DNA from 2 places in the Streptomyces chromofuscus genome. Region 2 is predicted to be linked to the other one. Evidence: riboswitches for the same ligand, from Rfam matches in the RefSeq annotation. Region 2 holds a riboswitch; the other holds the start of a gene.
The links. Region 2 has a riboswitch for S-adenosylmethionine ahead of IPT68_RS10090 (aminotransferase class V-fold PLP-dependent enzyme). Riboswitches for the same ligand answer to the same signal wherever they lie in the genome.
Positions count from the first base shown of each region.

Region 1 (3,398 bases), 1.4 Mb from region 2:
TTCTCCAGGTCCTGGATGACCTCGCCGAGGGTGGCCCCCTCGGCGGTGACCTCGGCCCGACCACCCGTGTAGGTGCGCAGGATGGTGGGGATGCGGACGGTGACGCTCACGTGGGAACCTCCGGTCGGACGAGTTGCTCAGGGGCGCGGGGAACTGACGACGACGGTGGGCGAGGCCTCAGACGAGCCCGGCCTCACGGAACGACTCGAGGCTGGGCCGAATGGTCGCGGTGAGCCCCGTACCCGCCACCGCGTCCAGCGTCTTCAGACCGTCGCCGGTGTTCAGCACGACGGTCGTCAGCGACGGATCCAGCACGCCGTTCTCGATCAGCTTGCGCGTGACCCCGACGGTCACCCCGCCCGCGGTCTCCGCGAAGATCCCCTCGGTCCGCGCCAGCAGCTTGATCGCGTCCACGACCTGCTCGTCCGTCACATCCTCCACCGCGCCGCCGGTCCGCCGGGCGACGTCCAGCACGTACGGCCCGTCGGCCGGGTTGCCGATGGCCAGCGACTTGGCGATGGTGTTCGGCTTCTGCGGCCGCACGACGTCGTTGCCCGCCTTGAACGCGGTCGACACCGGGGAGCAGCCCTCCGCCTGCGCGCCGAAGATCTTGTACGGCTTGTCCTCGACCAGCCCGAGCTCGATCAGCTCCTGCAGACCCTTGTCGATCTTGGTGAGCTGCGAGCCGGAGGCGATCGGCACCACGATCTGGTCGGGCAGCCGCCAGCCGAGCTGCTCGCAGATCTCGTACGCCAGGGTCTTGGAACCCTCCGCGTAGTACGGCCGCAGGTTGACGTTGACGAAACCCCAGCCCTCGCCGGCCGGGTCGCCGATCAGCTCGGAGCAGAAGCGGTTCACGTCGTCGTAGTTGCCCTCGATGCCCACGAGTTCGCCGCCGTAGACCGCGGCCATGACGACCTTGCCCTGCTCCAGGTCGTGCGGGATGAACACGCAGGAACGGAAGCCGGCCCGGGCCGCGGCGGCGCCGACGGCGCCGGCCAGGTTGCCGGTGGAGGAGCAGGAGAGCGTGGTGAAGCCGAACGCGCGGGCGGCCTCCAGGGCCTGGGCGACCACGCGGTCCTTGAAGGAGTGCGTCGGGTTGCCCGAGTCGTCCTTGACGAAGAGCTTGCCGGTCTCGACGCCGAGCTCGCGCGCCAGGTTGTCGGCCTTCACGAGCTTGGTCCAGCCGGGGTTCAGGTTCGGCTTGCCGGCCACGTCCGCCGGGACGGGCAGCAGCGGCGCGTACCGCCAGATGTTCGCGGGTCCCGCTTCGATGCGCTTTCGCAGTTCCTCGGCGCCGTACGCGGAGAAGTCGTAGGCGATCTCCAGCGGGCCGAAACACTCCTCGCACGCGAAGACCGGGCCGAGCGGGACGCGATGGCCGCACTCGCGACAGGACAGCGCCGCGGCGGGACCGAGATCGACGGTGGGATTGCTGGTGCTGCTTTCGACAGTCTGCACAGCCATGTGAGGCGAGGCCCTTTCTCCTCATCTTCCTCACGACGCATCTCGCCGTGAGACGGATTTGGCACCTTCCCTAGCCGGGAGCCTCGCGGAGCGATCAAGAATGATCTACGAGAACCGACTGGAGGGTTGCCGGGGCTTCAACGGGCCGTTTCCCTCTGCCCCTCTGGATGAGCTGTATGTGGTTGTTGAGCGCCGATCGACGCCGACGACCCCCGACATGCGATGGTCACCAGCGTTGTTCAAGACTGTAACCGAAGGCCAGGACAGTTGAGATAGTCGTCCGAACCGCGAGATGGATCACAGAACACGTCCGTTCGCCGAGAGAACGCGAAGGAGCAGCAGACCGTGCTGGAAGAAGTCGAGCGCTGGCTGACCACCCGCTCCTGGTCGCTGACCGATCGCCCGCTGCACAAGATCCTGGCCGCGAAGCGCGCCACCGGCCAGTCGGTCAGTGTCGTGCTGCCCGCACTCGACGAGGAGGAGACCGTCGGCGACATCGTCGCCGCGATCCGGCGCGACCTCGTCGAGCAGGTCCCGCTGGTCGACGAGCTCGTCGTGGTCGACTCCGGGTCCACCGACCGCACCGCCGAGGTGGCCGCCGCGGCAGGCGCCCGGGTGGTGCACCGCGACGCGATACTCCCGCGCATCCCGGCCGTCCCCGGCAAGGGCGAGGTGCTGTGGCGCTCCCTGCTGGTCACGCGCGGCGACATCGTCTGCTTCATCGACGCGGACCTGAGGGAGTTCTCCTCGGACTTCGTCACGGGCATCGTCGGCCCGCTGCTCACCGACCCGGACGTCGACCTCGTCAAGGGGATGTACGACCGTCCCCTGGGCGGCGCGGCCGGGCAGGGCGGCCGGGTGACCGAGCTGATGGCCCGCCCGCTGCTGAACCTGCACTGGCCGCAGCTGGCCGGCTTCGTCCAGCCGCTCGGCGGCGAGTACGCGGCGCGGCGCTCGCTGCTGGAGCAGCTGCCGTTCCCCGTCGGGTACGGCGTGGAGCTGGGCATGCTGGTGGACGCCCTGCACCTGGTCGGCCTCGACGCCCTCGCGCAGGTGGACGTCGGGGTGCGCAAGCACCGGCACCAGGACGGGCAGGCGTTGGGCCGGATGGCGGCGGCGATCTACCGCACGGCCCAGCTGCGTCTGGCCCGCGGCCACCTCGTCCGCCCCTGCCTCACCCAGTTCGAGCGGGTGGAGGAGGGGTTCGAGCCGCGCACCTACTCGGTGGACACGGAGGAACGGCCGCCGATGGTGGAGATCGCGGAGTACGCGGCCCGGAAAGTGGCCTGACCGTTGTATACGGTCACCCGCCGGGCTCGAACCGTACGTTTGAGCGGTTACGGAGAGGGCTAGGTTGAGGCGTATGGCTTCGACGCACGGTCCTGCACAGGTACTGGTCGCCTCCAACCGGGGCCCGGTTTCGTACGAGGTGCGCGAGGACGGCTCGCTGCACGCCAAACGCGGCGGCGGCGGGCTGGTCTCCGGCCTCTCCGCGATCGGTCCGGACGCCGGCGCGCTGTGGGTGTGCTCCGCCCTCGGCGACGGCGACCGCGAGGCGGTGCGGCGCGGGGTCGGTGAGTCCGGGGTGCGCATGCTGGACATCCCGGCGGACGTGCACGCCGACGCCTACAACGGCATCGCGAACTCCGTGCTGTGGTTCGTGCACCACATGCTGTACCAGACGCCGCTGGAGCCGGTCTTCGACGCCGATTTCCGGCGGCAGTGGGCGTCGTACGAGGCGTACAACCGGGCGTTCGCCGAGGCGCTGGCCCAGGAGGCGGCCGAGGGGGCGGCGGTGCTGGTGCAGGACTACCACCTGACGCTGGTGCCGGGGATGCTCCGCGAGCTGCGGCCGGACGTGCGGATCTCCCACTTCTCGCACACGCCGTGGGCGCCGCCGGAGTACTTCCGGATGCTTCCGGACGACGTCG
Region 1 covers NZ_CP063374.1:3,692,749-3,696,146, forward strand. Annotated here, with positions in the region: gene IPT68_RS16525 (MoaD/ThiS family protein) at 1-110, opposite strand, end outside; gene thrC (threonine synthase) at 178-1,467, opposite strand; SAM riboswitch class I at 1,486-1,641, opposite strand; gene IPT68_RS16535 (glucosyl-3-phosphoglycerate synthase) at 1,813-2,757, shown strand; gene IPT68_RS16540 (alpha,alpha-trehalose-phosphate synthase (UDP-forming)) at 2,831-3,398, shown strand, end outside.
Region 1: another riboswitch for S-adenosylmethionine. It lies ahead of thrC (threonine synthase); the one in region 2 lies ahead of IPT68_RS10090 (aminotransferase class V-fold PLP-dependent enzyme).

Region 2 (3,398 bases):
CCCGCGCCGAAGCTGACCCGGATGGCGTTCAGCGACCGCTCGCCGGGTGCCGCCTCGGGTGCGCCGCACTCGCCCTGGGCCTGCGGATCGCTGCCCAGCAGGGTGCGCACGAGGGGGTGGGCGCAGAAGAGGCCGTCGCGGACGCCGATGCCGTACTCCGCCGAGAGCGCGGCGGCGAAGTGCGAGCTGTTCCAGCCGTCGACGACGAAGGAGAGCACACCGACGCGCGGGGCGTCGTCGCCGAAGAGGGACAGCACCCGGACCTCGGGCACCTCGGCGAGCCCCGCGCGGACCTTCTCGATCAGGTACCGCTCGCGGGCGACCAGGCTGTCGAACCCGGCCTCCGTCAGCGCCTTGCAGGCCGACGCGATCGCGTAGGCGCCGATGACGTTCGGGGAGCCCGCCTCGTGCCGGGCGGCGCTCTCGTGCCACTCCACGTCCACGCCGCCGTCCGCGCGCCGGGCGACCGTGCGGCTGGCGCCGCCGCCCGCGAGGTACGGCTCGGCCTCGCGCAGCCAGTCGGCGCGGCCGGCGAGGACGCCGGAGCCGAAGGGGGCGTACAGCTTGTGCCCGGAGAAGGCGACCCAGTCGACGTCCAGGTCCTCGACCGAGACCGGGTGGTGCGGGGCCAGCTGGGCGGCGTCGAGCACGATCCGGGCGCCGTGGGCGTGCGCCGCGGCGGCCAGTTCGCGAACCGGCCACAGCTCGCCGGTGACGTTGGATGCGCCGGTGACGCAGACCAGGGCCGGGCCGTGCGGATCGCGGTCGGCCAGCGCGCGCTCCAGGGTCTCGACGGCCCGCCGCGGGGTGCGCGGCGCGTCCAGGTAGGTGACGCGGGCGTCGCGCCAGGGCAGCAGGGAGGCGTGGTGCTCGGTCTCGAAGACGAAGACCTGACAGCCGGCCGGGAGAACGGTGGCGAGGAGGTTGAGCGAGTCGGTGGTGGACCGGGTGAACACCACCTGGTCGTCACCGCGGCAGCCGAGGAACTCGGCGACGGTCCGGCGGGCGTTCTCGAACAGGTCGGTGGACAGCTGGGAGAGATAACCGGCGCCGCGGTGGACGCTGCCGTAGTACGGCGCGTACGCCGCGACGTCGTCCCAGACGCGCTGGAGGGCGGGGGCGCTGGCCGCGTGGTCGAGCGCGGCGTAGGTGACTTCGCCACCCGTGACGAGCGGGACGGTGACATCCCGGCCCAGAACGGGCAGCGGGGCACGAACGGACTGGTCGGCGGCAGCGGTGGAGACGGACATGGGTGTACTCCCGTGAGGCAGACGGAACCCACCACGCGAGCGGCACGCTCGAGCGCGGGGCGGAGAAGTGAAGGGGATGCGGATGCGGGGCTCGACGCCCCTAGCGCATTCGCTTGCTCACGGAAGGCTCCTCGACGACCAGGACCCCTGGTGGCACGAGGGGTCCGCGCTTGCCGCAGACCTCGCTGCCTACGGCCTGGTCCTCACCCGGGGCACCCCGCCACGGACGGAGGGTTGCCGGACAGCCGGCCGGGGCCTTTCAGCTGTCGCTCATGACCTGGTACAGCATCCTGCCACATGATCTTCGGCTCGCAAGGCGCGGTCCAGAATCCGGACCGCGCCCCGCGTCACCTCACGCGGTGTCAGGCGTGGCTCGCCGCCACCCACCGGTCCAGCACCCGCTTGGCGGCCCCGGAATCGATCGACTCGGCCGCCTTCTCGATGCCGGCACGGATCCGCTCGGTCAGCGGTGCCCCACCCGGCTCCAGCGCCACCAGGGCCGCCGCCGCGTTCAGCAGGACCGCGTCCCGTACGGGGCCCGGCTCGCCGTCCAGCAGCCGCCGGGCGACCTCCGCGTTGTACGAGGCGTCCGCGCCCCGCAGCGCCTCCACCGGCACCAGCTCGATGCCGACCTCGCGCGGGTCGAAGGTCTCCTCGCTCACCTTGCCGTCGCGGACCACCCACACCCGGGAGGTCGACGTGGTCGTCAGCTCGTCGAGGCCGTCGTCGCCGCGGAAGACCAGCGAGGAGTTGCCGCGCTCGGCGAACACCCCGGCCACGATCGGGGCCATCCGCGGGTCCGCGACGCCCACCGCCTGAGCCTTGACCTTCGCCGGGTTCGTCAGCGGGCCCAGGAAGTTGAACGTCGTCCGGATGCCCAACTGGCCGCGCGCCGCCGCCACGTGCCGCAGTGCCGGATGGAACTTCACCGCGAAGCAGAAGGTGATCCCCGCCTCCTCGGCGACCTCCGCCACCCGCCGCGGCGTCAGCTCAAGATTGACGCCCAGCTTCTCCAGCACGTCGGACGCCCCGGAGGCGGACGACGCGGCCCGGTTGCCGTGCTTGACGACCTTCGCGCCCGTACCGGCGACGACGATCGCCGACATGGTGGAGATGTTCACCGTCCTCGCGCCGTCGCCGCCGGTCCCGACGATGTCGACCGTCTCCCCCGGCACCTCGATCACGTTGGCGTGCTCGTACATCGTCCGCACGAGCCCGGTGATCTCCTCGACGGTCTCGCCCTTGGCCCGCAGCGCGACGGCGAAACCGGCGATCTGCGCGTCCGTCGCCTCGCCCCGCATGATCAGGTCCATCGCCCAGGCGGTCTCGTCCGTGCTCAGGTCACGGCCGTCCAGCAGGCCGTTCAGCAGGGCGGGCCAGGAGCGGCCCGCCGCGGTGTCGCCTCCAGCGGGGGTCACAGCGCTCATCAGCCGCTCCTGGGTCGGTCCCGTCGTACGGGACAGGTCTCTCGAACTGCCTCCACCCTATCCAGCCCCGGGTACGGCGCAGGGCCCCGTCCGAACACCGGACGGGGCCCTGCGCCGTGGCGTGGCGAGTGCAGCGATCAGTGGTGGCCGTGGCCGCTCGTGATCTCCTTGTACTCCTCGACGGTGGGCTTGGCGACCTGGGAGTCCTCGCCGTAGTAGGCGTTGCTGAGCTTGGCGCGCAGCTTCTCGGAGCCCGTCACCTTGCGCTCGACACCGTTCTCGTCGACCGTCGGGCCGATCTCGGCCGGCTTGTACTGCTCGTGTGCCGTGAGCGTGTACAGGGCCTCCTGGCTGAGCGGCTCGTGGACCTCGATGAACTCACCGTGCGGCAGGCGCTTGATGGTGCCGGTCTCCCGGCCGTGCAGCACCTTGTCCTTGTCCCGGCGCTGCAGGCCGAGGCAGATCCGCTTGGTGACGACGAACGCGACGACCGGTCCGACGAAGAACCCGATCCGGACGAACCAGGTGACCGCGTTGATCGACAGATGGAAGTGGGTGGCGATGATGTCGTTGCCACCACCGACCAGCATGATCATGTAGGCGGTGACCCAGGCGACGCCGAAGGCCGTGCGGGTCGGGGCGTTGCGCGGCCGGTCCAGGATGTGGTGTTCGCGCTTGTCCCCGGTGATCCACGACTCGATGAACGGGTACAACGCGATCA
Region 2 covers NZ_CP063374.1:2,244,909-2,248,306, forward strand. Annotated here, with positions in the region: gene IPT68_RS10090 (aminotransferase class V-fold PLP-dependent enzyme) at 1-1,250, opposite strand, end outside; SAM riboswitch class IV at 1,412-1,528, opposite strand; gene trpD (anthranilate phosphoribosyltransferase) at 1,613-2,677, opposite strand; gene qcrB (cytochrome bc1 complex cytochrome b subunit) at 2,815-3,398, opposite strand, start outside.